Regions from separate parts of the Nocardia wallacei genome, predicted to be linked through region 2. Evidence: riboswitches for the same ligand, from Rfam matches in the RefSeq annotation. Region 2 holds a riboswitch; the other holds the start of a gene.

Region 1 (7,056 bases), 3.0 Mb from region 2:
TTCGCATCAACCCGGTTTTCGACTTAGAATCGAAAACGTGGCCCATAGTAGCACCATTCACGAATCGCTCACCGCGGTGTTCCAGGTTCGCCGCTTTCCGGACACCATGTCCGCAGGTCAGGCCGTTAGTCACCCGGTTGATCCGCAACTGCCGCGGTGCGCACCGGGCTGGCACACCGAACTCGCGGTGCTGCTGTGGGAGCGCGCGATGGAGCCACAGACCGGCACCTGGTCCCTCCCGGGCGGACGCCTGCGCGACGACGAGGACCTCGACATCTCGGCGCGCCGGCAACTCGCGGAGAAGGTGGACGTGCGCGAGCTGTGGCACATCGAGCAGCTGTCGGTGTTCAGCGATCCGCACCGGGTGCCGGGCCCGCGCCGCATCGCCTCGGCGTATCTCGGACTGGTGCCGCTGACCGCCGATCCGCACCTGCCGCCGGACACTCGCTGGCATCCGCTCTCGGCGCTGCCGGACATGTCCTTCGATCACGGCACCGTCGTCGACCATGCCCGGGCGCGACTGGCGGCGAAGCTGTCCTACACGAATATCGCCTTCGCCCTGGCGCCTTCGCGTTTCACCATGTCGACACTGCGCGAAATCTACTGCGCCGCGCTGGGGTACGAGGTGGATACCACCAACCTGCAGCGAGTCCTGAGCCGCCGCAAGGTGATCACGCCCACCGGCGACACCGCGTCACCCGGCAAGGCCGGCGGCCGGCCGGCGGCCGTGTATCGTTTCACCGACGACGAGCTCCGGGTTACCGACGAGTTCGCAGCGCTGCGTCCCCGTGGCTGAACAGCGCCGAGTTCGATCCTGAAAACGGTTTCAGCTATCTTCAGGATGCATTCAGTAGGATGCTGAGAAAGTGCTGGCCTATCGAGAAAACAACTCCCACAGGAGATTCGCCCGTTGCTGCCGTTTCACTCACCCCCGAGAAGATCCCCGTTCCTGCGCAAGATCGCCATCGCGTCGACGCTGGCGATAGCCGCGACCGGACTCACCGCCGGAACCGTCGGCGCCACACCGCAAGCCGATAGCGCTGGAGCCGTCGGTTTCACCGCTACCACCTCCGAAGACCGGGCGATCGTCGAGATCGACTCCGGCGCCATGGAAGTCGAAAACGGTGTGTTCGAGATCGAGGCCGCCGACGGCACCGTGCTGGCGGGCACCCCGCTGGAGTTCCGGGTCGACGATTTCGTCTTCCCCATCGCCGCCGACATCCAGGGCCGGAAGGCCACGCTCACACCGCAATTCGACCTCGAGCACGCCAGCTACCGGCCGGTGGCGCTGCCGTTCGAGGAGCATGCCCAGTGGGCTACACCCTACGATCGTGAAGTCGCCGCCTTCACCCGTCTGAAGGACACCATCGCCACCGGCGCCGCGATCGGCCTCGTGGTCGGCGGTATCGGCGGCGGTCTCGTCGGTTGTGTGCTGGGCGGGATCGCCGGCGCCACCGTCGCCGGCGCCACCATCGTCGGCTTGTTCGGCCCGTTCATTCCCGCCGCGGCGGTGGGCTGTGTGGGCGGCATCATCGCCATCGGCGCCCTCGGCACCTTCGCAGGTCAGCTGCTCGTGACGGCGCCGATCGCCATCGCGGCCATCGCGCAGTACTTCACGACGATCAATCAGCCGTTCGTGCCGCGTCCGCCGCAGCAGCAGGCCAGGTAACCTGCCCGGCAAGGCGTTCGATTGTCGGTCGAAATCCGCCCGCTCGATACTGCGGGCGGATTCGGCGTATATGGGGCCGCTTCCACGGACGGCTGCCCGGCCCGCGGATACCGTGAGTCGTCTCGGCGGCTCAGTACGCGCGATGCCGGTGCTTGGGCGTGCGCTCGTACCGGCGCTTGCTCGGGACCGGTTGCGCGGCATTGGATCTGCGCAACTCGTGGCGCCGACGCCAAGCGGCGAGATCGGCTCGTTCGGCCGTCTTCTCGCCCCGGGCATCCGCCGATCGGGATGTGTTGTCCATCGCCGCCCTCCTTCCGCTTCGATCGCCCCACGGTAACGGCGCGGGCAGCGGGCCGGCCAGCGAATTTCCGCCTCCGCCCGGCGAACTCAGGTGGTCATCTTCACCCGTGGTTTCGGGGCCGGTCCGGTGACCCGGCCGGTGACCCGGCTCGAGGTCCAGAACACAGCCTCCACCACCCAGAACAGCAGCAGCCACAGCTGGACGATCACCACCGGGACAACCAGGAAGATCACCGAGGGGATGGCGACGAGCAGGAACTTCGCGATATCGCCGACGGTGGCCCCGCGCAGTCCGGAGCCCAGTCGCACCGCGGCCCACATCATCCACCGCTGCGGCACCGAGACGCCCTGTTCATGCAGCGCGCGGCGGAACAGCCCGTCGGCGTCGGCACGGCTCACCTCGGCGGCGCGGGACAGGTAGTCGTGCAGGATGGCGGCCTTGGTGAAGGCGCCGTAGCGTGGGATCAACCAGACCAGCGCGCGGGGCACCGAGGCGAAGTCGGTCCGGAACCCGGCCGGAACCACGAAAGTCTCACGGTCGCCGCGATATTCGATGGGCTCGCGCACACACCAGGACTCCGCGTCGAGTTCCTCGACCACGAGTGCGCCACCGGTGAATCCCAACCCGCCGCCTCCTCCTGCGAACCCGGCGCGTCAGGCCGGAAGGACCTCAGCTTACGGCGGGCAGGGAAACCTCGGGCAACGCTTCGGCTTCGGCCCGGCGTCAACGCGCCGAACCGGAATCGGCGCCCTCGAACGGCTGCGCGGCCGGTGTTCCGTAGGGGCCGTAGCTGATCTGCGAGGCGTACGCGCGGGCCCCGTCGGGCTCGGCCGCGGTGACGGGCCCGGCGCCCAGGTCCTCGGAGGTGTTCAGCGCCGACAGCACGAGCACGACCAGCGCGGCCACCAGCGGCTGCACCACCAGCTGCGTCCATCCGGTGAACTCCGACGGTGAGATCAGCGGCGGCAGTTCGACGATCGCGCGCACCGGCGGATTCGGCACGTGCGGATACTTCCACTCGGCGACCCGCTCCCCCAGCCACGCCATCAGCCAGGCACCGGCCAGCGAACCGAACAACAGCCCACCCTGCAGCAGCGGGCCGCGGATCCGGCGCACCCGCCACGCCGCGGCGGCGGTGAGCAGTCCGGCGATCACAGCGACGCACACGAAGATCGCCACCGCGTCGAACCGGTGCGCGCTCTCGCCGGTGAGGGCCGCGCCCCGGCCCGGCTCCACCACGATCACCCGCTCCGCGGGCGCCAGCAGCGCCCAGACCACGCCACCGAGCGCGCTGACCGCCAGCACGGCGGCCACCACGCCCAGCACGGCACGCACCTCGCGGCGGCCCGCACCGGACGGCACGACGGCGCTCTGGTGGGCCATCAACGATGGTCCAGGCTCTTGGAATCGATCACCCCGTGGCGCGAGCACTTCGCCCACCAGCCGTCGGGGCTCACCTGAACGATCATGCGCCGCCCGCACTGCTCGCAGAACCGCGGCGGCTCCAGACCCAGCACGGCCGCCGCCGGGATCGGGTCGGCCAGGTTCGGTACCACCCGCTTACCCGTGAACGGGTTGTAGCGCTCTTCCATGATGTCCACGTCCACCTCGAAAAGTGCAGCTCCTGGGCTGCTGACAATACCCGACCGGGACCCGCCCGCCGGGTAGCGGTGCCGTCCCGGCGGGTGGACGGTTGCCGCTCAGAGAGTTTCGTTGAGGGCCTTGATCGGCATCTTCAATTCGCCCAGCAGATCCAGGTCCTGCTCGGCCGGACGGCCCAGCGTGGTCAGGTAGTTGCCGACGATGACGGCGTTGATGCCGCCGAGGATGCCCTGCTTGGCGCCGAGGTCACCGAGAGTGATCTCGCGGCCCCCGGCGAAGCGCAGCATGGTGCGCGGCAGCGCGAGCCGGAACGCGGCGACGGCCTTCAGCGCCTCGGCCGCGGGCAGTACCTCCAGATCGCCGAACGGGGTGCCCGGGCGCGGGTTGAGGAAGTTCAGCGGCACCTCGTCGGGCTCCAATTCGGCCAGCTGCGAAGCGAATTCGGCGCGCTGCTCGATGGTCTCGCCCATGCCGAGGATGCCGCCGCTGCACACCTCCATACCGGCCTCGCGGACCATGCGCAGGGTGTCCCAGCGCTCCTCCCAGCTGTGCGTGGTGACCACGTTCGGAAAGTGCGACCTGGCGGTCTCGAGGTTGTGGTTGTAGCGGTGCACGCCCATGGCGGCGAGCTGGTCGACCTGCTCCTGGGTGAGCATGCCCAGCGAGCACGCCACCTGGATGTCGACCTCGTTGCGAATCGCCTCCACACCGGCGGCGACCTGCGCCATCAGCCGCTCGTCCGGCCCGCGCACCGCCGCGACGATGCAGAATTCGGTGGCCCCGGTCTTGGCGGTCTGCTTGGCGGCCTCGACCAGCGAGGGGATGTCGAGCCAGGCCGCGCGCACCGGGGACTGGAACAGCCCGGACTGCGAACAGAAGTGGCAGTCCTCGGGGCAGCCGCCGGTCTTGAGCGAGATGATGCCCTCGACCTCCACCTCCGGGCCGCACCACTTCATGCGGACCTCGTGCGCGAGTTCCAGCAGCTCCTCGAGCCGGTCGTCGGCGAGGCGCAGCACCTCGGCGGTCTGCTGCTGGTCGAGGCCGACGCCGCGGTCGAGCACCTGCTCGCGGGCGATCGCCAGAATGTCGGTGTCGGTCCTGACGGGTGCCTGGGTCATGCGCACGAATCCCTTCGTCCGGCCGGGCTGCGGCCGTGCAACTTGAACGGTGTTCAGGCTAGGGTAGCGTGGGGGCCGAGTCAAAGCACGAAAGGGTTGTCGCCAAGTGCAACTGCACCGCACCGACGTCGTCGACGGCGCCATCGCCATCCTCGACCAATTCGGCCTGGCCGATCTCACGATGCGCCGGCTGGCGACCTCGCTGCACGTCCAGCCCGGCGCGCTGTACTGGCACTTCCCCAACAAACAAGCGCTGCTCGGCGCGGTCGCCGACCGGATCCTGGCACCGCTGGACGAGCCGGTCGCCGCCGGCGAGTGGTCCGCTCAGGTGGGCGAGCTGGCACACCGGATGCGCTCGTGCCTGCTCGCCTACCGCGACGGCGCGGAACTGGTATCGGCCACCTATGCCTCGCGCCTGACCACCAGCAAGGGCCGCGAGCGGGTGGCGGGCGCGCTGATTCGCGGCGGCATGGGCCGCGAGGAGGCCGACCTGGCCGCCTACACCCTGCTGTACTACGTGCTCGGCGAGACCGTCGACGAGCAGTCGCGGATGCAGATGGATTCGGCGGGCGCGCTGCCGGAGGAGTCGTCGCCGCTGTACGAGAACACCAGCGCCACCGAGCGTTTCGACTTCGGGTTGCAGCTGTTCGTGGGCGGGGTCCGGCATCTGCTGGGCGACCGGGTGCGCTGACCGGACAAACCGGACGGTAGAGTCCCCTTCGTCATTCCCGGCGGGTGCGGGAATCCGGTGGAATTCCGGAACGGTCGCGCCACTGTGACCGCGGGCGGGCTCGGGCTCACCGCGGAAGTCAGACCTCCCTCGCCGGGTACCGCTCTGAGGTCGCGAGGTGCCCATGGAGTATCGGCGATGATCCGCGCGCGGACATCGGTGGTCGTCCCCGTCGTCGTGCTGGCGCTCGGGTGCGCCATGGTGGCGGCGACCGGATGCGGGGCCGAAACCGTGCCGCCCGCAACCGTTTTCGAGGTACTGCGGGCGAGGGTGACCGGAGCCGCCGTCGCCGACCCCGGTCTCGACACCATCATCTGGCAGTTGCGGGTGCCGCGCACGCTGCTGGCGGCCGTGGTGGGTGCGGGCCTGGCGCTGGCCGGGGCGGCCATGCAGACGCTCGTGCGCAATCCGCTCGCCGATCCGTATCTGCTCGGCGTGTCGTCCGGGGCGGGCGTGGGGGCTGCGGCGGTGATCACCTCCGGGTTCTTCGCGGGGGCCGGAGTGTGGGCGCTGTCGGGGGGTGCGCTGCTCGGCGCGTTCGCCGCGGCGGCGATGGTCTTTCTGATCGCGGTCGCCCAAGGCGGGCTGACACCGCTGCGGCTGGTGCTGACCGGCACCGTGCTGGGGTCGGCTTTCGCGGCACTGAGCAGCTACCTGATCTTTCGCAGCGCCGATCCGGCGGCCGCCCAGGCGGTGCTGTTCTGGCTGCTGGGGAGTCTCGCGGGGGCGGACTGGACGCGGATCGCGTTGCCCGCCGGTGTCGTCGGGGCCGCGGCGCTGGCACTGGCGGCGGCCGCGGGCTGGCTCGACGCGCTGACCGTGGGCGCCGACACCGCGGCGTCCGTGGGAGTCCCGGTGCGCGCCTTGCGGATTGCGCTGTTCGCCGGGCTGGCCGTGCTGGTGGGCGTCCTGGTGGCGGTCTCCGGCGGGATCGGTTTCGTCGGTCTGGTGGTGCCGCACGCGGCCCGCCTGCTGGTCGGCTCCCCGCACCGCGCGCTGCTTCCGGTGAGCGCCCTGTGCGGCGCGCTGTTCCTCGTGGTGGCCGACGCCGCCGCCCGAATCCTCGTCCGCCCCACCGAAATCCCCGTCGGTGTCCTCACCGGCCTCATCGGCGCTCCCGTCTTCCTCCTCCTGATGGGCCGCCGCCGCTACCGATTCGGTGCGTCGTGAGGGTGTCGGAGGGTCAGGCGATGCCCGCGGCGGGCCGGGGTCCTGTGCTGGAGGTCCGGGAGCTGGCCTGCGGCCCGGGGCGGCGGACCGTGCTGGCGGAGGTGGGTTTCACGGTGGCGGCCGGTGAGCTCGTCGGGATCGTCGGCCCGAACGGGAGCGGGAAGACCACGCTGTTGCGCACGCTGGCCGGGCTGCTTCGGCCGCGGCGGGGACAGGTGCTGGTGAAAGGCATCGACCTGCGGGGCGTGTCGGCGCGGCGGCGGGCGCGGGCGATCGCGTCGGTCGCGCAGGACGAACAGCCGCCCGATGATCTGCGGGCGGGTGAGGTGGTGGCGTTGGGCCTCACTCCGTATCTGCCGCCCTGGGGGTCGGGCGGTCCGCGGGAGCGGGCGGCCGTCGAGAGCGCTCTGCGCGCAGTGGATCTCGAGGGGTTCGCCGATCGGCCCGTACATCGGATGTCCGGCGG
Region 2 (7,056 bases):
TCGATGACGGCTACCGTGCGGCGGGCGCGGGCCAGCATCAGCGCGCCGTTCAGCCCGGCCGCGCCGCCGCCGATCACTACTACGTCGTATCGGTCTTTCAGCTCGTCGGTCACCTTGACCACCTCCTTGCTCCGACCATGCGACCCGATCGGTCTATTGCGCAACGTTCTTTGCCGGAATGGCAAACTGGAGGCATGCAAGACATCGACCAGGCACTCGACGCGGTCGGCCCACGGCTGCGTGCGCTGCGACGACAGCGCGAGACCACGCTGGCGGACCTGTCCGCAGTGACGGGCATCTCGGTGAGCACGCTGTCCCGGCTGGAGTCCGGGGCGCGGCGGCCCACGCTGGAGCAATTGCTCCCGCTGGCCCGCGCCCACGGCGTCACCCTCGACGAACTCGTGGACGCACCGCTCACCGGCGACCCGCGCGTGCACATGCGCCCGATCACCCACCACGGCTTGACCATGGTGCCGCTGACCCGCAGACCGGGCGGCATCCAGGCGTACAAGATGGTGCTCGCTCCCGAAGACCGTCCCGGTGAACCGAATCCGCAGACGCACGAGGGGTACGACTGGGTCTATGTCCTCAACGGCCGATTGCGCCTGATCCTCGGCGAACACGATCTGGTGCTGTCCCCTGGCGAGGCGGCTGAATTCGACACCCGGGTGCCGCACTGGTTCGGCGCGGCCGGGTCCGAGCCGGTCGAACTCCTCAGTCTCTTCGGCAAACAGGGTGAGCGGGCACACCTGCGCGCCCGCCCCAAAGCCCCTGACGCATAACGATTCTCACGGCTCCGGCTCGAATTCGGCCATCTCGATCCGAGTCTCGCCGTAGCGCCGCGGCTTCCGCGCGGAAAAGCCCGGCGGCCAGACGATCTCGGGCGACCGGGCCGACCGCTCCAGCACCACCGTGGCGTCCGCACGCAACCAGCCATTGGCCGTCAGCGCCGTCAGGTCGGCCACCACCTCGGCAGCCCCGAGCGCATAGGGCGGGTCGGAGAACACCAGATCGTACGGCTCCCCGGGCGCCCCGGACAGCACCGAACCCACTGCCCCGCACCGCAATTCGGCACCCGCCAGCCCGAGGTCGGCGATATTGCCCCGCACGACGGCCGCCGCCTTACGATCCGACTCGACCAGCAGCGCGTGCGCCGCCCCGCGCGACAACGCCTCCAGCCCCAGCGCCCCCGACCCCGCATACAGGTCCAACACCCGCACCCCCGCGAAGTCGAAACGCGCCGCCAACGCACTGAACAACGCTTCCCGCACCCGATCGGAAGTCGGCCGAGTCCCCGCCGGCGGCACCCGCAACCGCCGCCCCCCAACCACCCCCGCGACAATCCGCGTCATCACCCACCCACCACGCCCGAAACACCCCGCAGCACCGCCCGCACGATGCCCGCGACAGCCGACAGCACGGCCCACACCACGCCCGAAACAACTGGCGACACCCGCCGCACTACACCCGCAACCTGCTGAAGCCGCAGATGCGTCGGGTCGTCGTACCCAAGGCCAGCACCTCCCGGCAGGCCGCAAGCGACCGACCACACCGCCTCCGAAACAACCTGCGGCACTTCCCGCACCACGCCCGAAACAACCACGGAAACCGGCCGCACCACGCCCGTGACAACCAGGGCGACCGGCCGCACCACGCCCGAAACAACCCGCGGCACCGGCCACACCACGCCTGCAAGGCCCCGGGGCATCGGCCGAACTAATCTCGCGTCACCCTGGTGTGACGACGGCACCACGCCCGCAGCAGCGTGGTTCATCGCGCGAAGGCCGACCAGGCCGGGCGGGCGGCGGGACGGGCGACGCGGAGGGTGTTCGCGGCCGCTGCGCTCACTCCGCCGCGGCCTCGTTGACGCGCAGGTCGACCAGGAGGTCGCCGCCCTCGACCTGCTGCACCTTGCCGATCGCGACGCGGCGCACGGTTCCGGCGCGCGGGGCGGTGATGGCGGCCTCCATCTTCATCGCCTCGATGGTGCCGACGGTTTCACCGGCGGCGACCGTGTCACCCTCGGCCACGACCAGCGTGACGACACCGGCGAACGGGGCCGCGATGTGCCCAGGGTCGGTCTTGTCGGCCTTCTCGGCGATCGGCACGTCGCTGGCGATCGATCGGTCGCGCACGGTGACCGGCCGCAGTTGCCCGTTGAGGATGCACATCACCGTCCGCATACCGCGGTCGTCGGGTTCGGAGATGGCCTCCAGCCCGATGAGCAGCGTGACACCCTTCTCCAGCTGCACCCGGTGCTCCTCACCGTGGCGCAATCCGTAGAAGAACTGGTTGGCCGACAGCCCCGAGGTGTCACCGTATTTCTCACGATGCGCGAGGAATTCGGACGTCGGGCCCGGAAACAGCAAGCGGTTCAACGTCGCTCGCCGCTCCTCCGAGCTGCCGTTCAGGCCCGCCTCGTCCGCGGCCGACAGCTGTGTCTCCGGCTTCGCGGGCCCGCGCCCGGCCAGCGCCCGGCTGCGGAACGGCTCGGGCCAGCCACCGGCCGGCGTGCCGAGTTCCCCACGCAGGAAACCGATTACCGAATCGGGGATGTCGAAGCGACCCGGGTCGCTGGCGAACTCGTCGACCGTCACCCCCGACCCCACCAGCGACAGCGCCAGATCCCCGACCACCTTGGACGACGGCGTCACCTTCACCAGCCGCCCCAGCAACCGGTCCGCCGCGGCGTATTTGGCCTCCACCTCTTCGAACCGGTCGCCGAGACCCAGCGCGATCGCCTGCTGCCGCAGATTGGACAGTTGCCCGCCCGGAATCTCGTGGTGGTAGACCCGCCCGGTCGGCCCCGGCAGCCCGGATTCGAAGGGCGCGTACACCTTTCGCAGCGCCTCCCAGTACGGCTCCAGATCGCACACGTTCTGCAGGTCCAGCCCGGTGTCGAACGGTGAATTCGCCGCCGCCGCGACGATTGCCGACAGCGCGGGCTGTGAGGTGGTGCCCGCCATCGGCGCCGAGGCCCCGTCGACCGCGTCGGCCCCCGCCTGCCAGGCCGCCAGGTACGTCGCCAGCTGGCCGCCCGGGGTGTCGTGGGTGTGCACGTGCACCGGCAGGTCGAAGTTCTCCCGCAGCGCGGTGACCAGCGTGTGCGCGGCGGGCGCGCGCAGCAGCCCGGCCATGTCCTTGATACCGATGATGTGCGCCCCGGCCTGCACGATCTGCTCGGCCAGCTTCAGGTAGTAGTCGAGCGTGTAGAGGTTCTCGTCCGGGTTCGACAGGTCGCCGGTGTAGCTCATCGCGACTTCGGCCAGGGCCGTGCCGGTTTCGCGCACCGCGTCGATCGCCGGACGCATCTGGTCGACATTGTTGAGCGCGTCGAAGATGCGGAAGATGTCGATGCCGGTCGCGGTGGCCTCGGAAACGAAAGCGCGCGTGACCTTTTCGGGATACGGCGTGTACCCCACGGTATTGCGCCCGCGCAGCAGCATCTGCAGACAGATGTTGGGTACCGCCTCGCGCAGCGCCGCCAGCCGCTCCCACGGGTCCTCGTGCAGGAACCGCAGCGCCACATCGTAAGTCGCGCCGCCCCAGCACTCGATCGACAGCAGCTGCGGCGTCATGCGGGCGACGTGCCCGGCGACCTGCAGCAGTCCGTTGGTGCGCACCCGCGTCGCCAGCAGCGACTGGTGCGCGTCACGGAAGGTGGTGTCGGTGACCCCGACCGCCTTCTGCTCGCGCAGCCACCGCGCGAACCCCTCCGGCCCCAGCTGCAGCAACCGCTGCCGTGAACCGTCCGGCGGCGGCGCGGTGGTGTCGATCGCGGGCAGCTTGTCGTGCGGGTACACCGTGGTCGGGCGCTCGCCGTGCGGCTTGTTGACGGTGATGTCGGCCAGGTAGGTGAGGATCTTGGTGCCGCGGTCGGCCGAGCCGCGCTGCGTCAGCAGGTGCGGCCGCTCATCGATGAACGAGGTGGTGATCCGCCCGGCCCGGAAGTCCGGGTCGTCCAGCACCGCTTGCAGGAACGGGATGTTGGTCGAGACGCCGCGAATGCGGAATTCGGCGAGCGCGCGCCCGGCCCGCGCCGCCGCCTGGCCGAAGTCGCGCCCGCGGCAGGTCAGCTTCACCAGCATCGAGTCGAAATAGGCGCCGACCTCCGCGCCCAGGTTGGCGCCGCCGTCGAGCCGGATACCGCCGCCGCCCGGACTGCGGTACGCCGTGATGCGCCCGGTGTCGGGCCGGAACCCGTTGGCCGGGTCCTCGGTGGTGATCCGGCACTGCATCGCGGCCCCGCGGATGCTGACCGCGTCCTGGCTCAGCCCCAGGTGGGCCAGCGTCTCCCCGGTCGCGATCCGCAGCTGCGCGCCCACCAGGTCGACGTCGGTGATCTCCTCGGTCACCGTGTGCTCGACCTGAATACGCGGATTCATCTCGATGAAGACGTGATTGCCGCGCTCGTCGAGCAGGAATTCCACCGTCCCGGCGCAGCTGTAGCCGATCTGCCGCGCGAAGGCGACCGCGTCGGCGCAGATCCGTTCGCGCAGAGCGGGTTCCAGATTCGGGGCGGGTGCCAGCTCGATCACCTTCTGGTGCCGGCGCTGCAGCGAGCAGTCCCGCTCGAACAGGTGCATCACATTGCCGTGCTGGTCGGCGAGGATCTGCACCTCGATGTGGCGGGGATTGACCACCGCCTGCTCGAGGAACACCGTCGCGTCACCGAAGGCCGATTCGGCCTCGCGCATGGCGGCCTCCACGGCCTCGCGCAGCTGCGCCCGATCGGCCACCCGGCGCATGCCGCGCCCGCCACCACCGGCGACGGCCTTGACGAACACCGGGAACTCCACGGTCTCCGCGGCCGCCAGCAATTCGTCCACGTCGGCCGAGGGCGCGCTGGAGTTCAGCACCGGCAGTCCCGCGGCCTTGGCGGCGGCGATCGCGCGCGCCTTGTTACCGGTCAGCTCCAGCACCTCGGACGAGGGGCCGATGAATGTGATGTTCTCCCGCGCGCACGCCGCGGCCAGGTCCGGATTCTCCGACAGAAAGCCGTAACCCGGGTACACCGCGTCCGCCCCGGCGGTCTTGGCCGCCTTGATGATCTCCTCGATCGACAGGTAGGCCCGCACCGGATGGCCGGGCTCTCCGATTTGGTACGACTCGTCGGCCTTGAGCCGATGCACCGAATTGCGGTCCTCGTAGGGGAACACCGCGACGGTGCCGATGCCGAGTTCGTAGGCGGCGCGGAACGCCCGAATGGCGATTTCCCCGCGGTTGGCGACCAGCACTTTGGAGAACATCCGATTAAGGTACCTGGCCGGTCGGCGGCTGCGGACGGCGAATACACCTTCGCAGCCAACCTCACATCGAAACCGCGCCGATCTGCGAATTTGCGTAATCCGCCGGTAACCGGTGAACCGGGTGACCGAACGCGGGAATATTCATTTTCGGCCGTGGCTTATGCTCGTTGTGCAGCTGGTTCGCTGCGCCGGCGAGTTGGAGCCCCGAGCGTCGGAGTGCAGCGTCGAAACCGGTCCGTACGGATCGGCCAGAGGGAACCCGGTGGGAATCCGGGACTGTCCCGCAGCGGTATGCAGGAACGACCGCCGTCACCAGCACTGGATGCGCGCATCCGGGAAGCGACGGCCAGTAGGACCGCCCCGAGGGGGCTTGCCTGCGAGTCCGAAGACCTGCCGGCTGTGCCGGATACGCCGTATCCGGCGGCCACCGCCTCGTGGAACAGGGCGGGCGGACACCACTGCGCACACCGGATCCGCCGGTGCGAGAAGCGTTTTCGGGCTCCGTCCTCCCCTATGGCGGTGACCTGTCGCTTCCAGCACTGGAGAGAGACCGTGACCCTGCACAACCCTTTCACCGCAACGGTTCTCGGCATTCCGCGGATCGGGCCGCGGCGCGAGTTGAAACGCGCGACCGAGAACTACTGGGCCGGCCGCATCGACGCCGGCGCACTGCGCGCCGTCGGGCGTGACCTGCGCACCCGGCAGCTGACCGCCCTGGCCGCCGCCGGACTGGACTCCGTACCGGTCGGCACCTTCTCCTTCTACGATCAGATGCTCGACACCGCGGCCATGTTCGGCGCGCTGCCACCGCGCGTGGCCGATATCGCCGATCCGCTCGACCGCTACTTCGCCGCCGCCCGTGGCACCGAGACGGTGGAACCGCTGGAGATGACCAAGTGGTTCGACACCAACTACCACTACCTGGTCCCCGAGATCGGCCCCGCGACCACGTTCGCGCTGCAACCGGACAAGCTGCTCGAGGAACTGCGGGAAGCGCGGGAGCTGGGCGTCCCGGCCCGCCCGGTCGTGATCGGCCCGCTGACCTTCCTGAAACTGGCGAAGGGAATCGACGGCGCCGCGCCGCTGGACCGGCTGAACGACCTGCTCCCGCACTATCGCGAACTGCTGCGGCTGCTGGCCGCCGAGGGCGCGCAATGGGTACAGATCGATGAACCGGTGCTGGTCACCGACCTCACCGCGCCCGAACTGGCACTGCTGCGGCGCACCTATGCCGAACTGGCGGGCGTGCCGCAGCGCCCATCGATCCTGGTGGCAACCTACTTCGGCCGTCCCGGCGCGGCGTTGCCCGCGCTGGCCGACATGGGTGTGGAGGGCATCGCGCTCGACTTCGTCGCGGGCACCACGGTGAACGACGTGGCCGCGGTCCCGGCGCTGGCGGGCAAGCTCGTGGTGGCGGGCGTGGTCGACGGCCGCAATGTCTGGCGCACCGATCTCGACCGGGCGCTGGCGACCTTGGGCACGCTGCTGGGCAGTTCGGGCGCGCTGGCGGTATCGACGTCCAGTTCGCTACTGCACGTGCCGTATTCGCTGGACGACGAGTCCGGGGCCGATGCGGCGCTGCGGTCGTGGCTGGCCTTCGGGGCGGAGAAGGTCGCCGAGGTGCGGCTGCTCGCGACGGCGGTGCACCGGGGCACCGACGCCATCGCGGACGAATTGTCCACGGCCCGTGCGGCCTTGGCGAGCCGCGCCACCGACCCGCGCCTGCGCAACGATGCCGTGCGCGCCCGGCTGGCGGCACTCGGCCCCGACGCGACCCGGCGCGCCCCCGCTGCCGAACGCTCTGCGC

What was found. Region 2 has a riboswitch for cobalamin ahead of metE (5-methyltetrahydropteroyltriglutamate--homocysteine S-methyltransferase). Riboswitches for the same ligand answer to the same signal wherever they lie in the genome.
Region 1: linked by a shared signal. The riboswitch ahead of NWFMUON74_RS23340 (FecCD family ABC transporter permease) and the one ahead of metE (5-methyltetrahydropteroyltriglutamate--homocysteine S-methyltransferase) in region 2 are both predicted to bind cobalamin.

Annotation. Positions count from the first base shown of each region.
Region 1 covers NZ_AP023396.1:5,300,583-5,307,638, forward strand. Annotated here, with positions in the region: gene NWFMUON74_RS23300 (NUDIX hydrolase) at 38-796, shown strand; gene NWFMUON74_RS23305 (DUF8020 domain-containing protein) at 911-1,669, shown strand; gene NWFMUON74_RS23310 (hypothetical protein) at 1,800-1,970, opposite strand; gene NWFMUON74_RS23315 (DUF1353 domain-containing protein) at 2,057-2,593, opposite strand; gene NWFMUON74_RS23320 (DUF2567 domain-containing protein) at 2,694-3,353, opposite strand; gene bsaP (biotin synthase auxiliary protein BsaP) at 3,353-3,562, opposite strand; gene bioB (biotin synthase BioB) at 3,671-4,690, opposite strand; gene NWFMUON74_RS23335 (TetR/AcrR family transcriptional regulator C-terminal domain-containing protein) at 4,797-5,381, shown strand; cobalamin riboswitch at 5,386-5,540, shown strand; gene NWFMUON74_RS23340 (FecCD family ABC transporter permease) at 5,559-6,590, shown strand; gene NWFMUON74_RS23345 (ABC transporter ATP-binding protein) at 6,587-7,056, shown strand, end outside.
Region 2 covers NZ_AP023396.1:2,300,273-2,307,328, reverse strand. Annotated here, with positions in the region: gene NWFMUON74_RS10400 (NAD(P)/FAD-dependent oxidoreductase) at 1-113, opposite strand, end outside; gene NWFMUON74_RS10395 (helix-turn-helix domain-containing protein) at 195-782, shown strand; gene rsmD (16S rRNA (guanine(966)-N(2))-methyltransferase RsmD) at 789-1,352, opposite strand; gene NWFMUON74_RS10385 (hypothetical protein) at 1,352-1,687, opposite strand; gene NWFMUON74_RS10380 (pyruvate carboxylase) at 1,845-5,249, opposite strand; cobalamin riboswitch at 5,464-5,661, shown strand; gene metE (5-methyltetrahydropteroyltriglutamate--homocysteine S-methyltransferase) at 5,763-7,056, shown strand, end outside.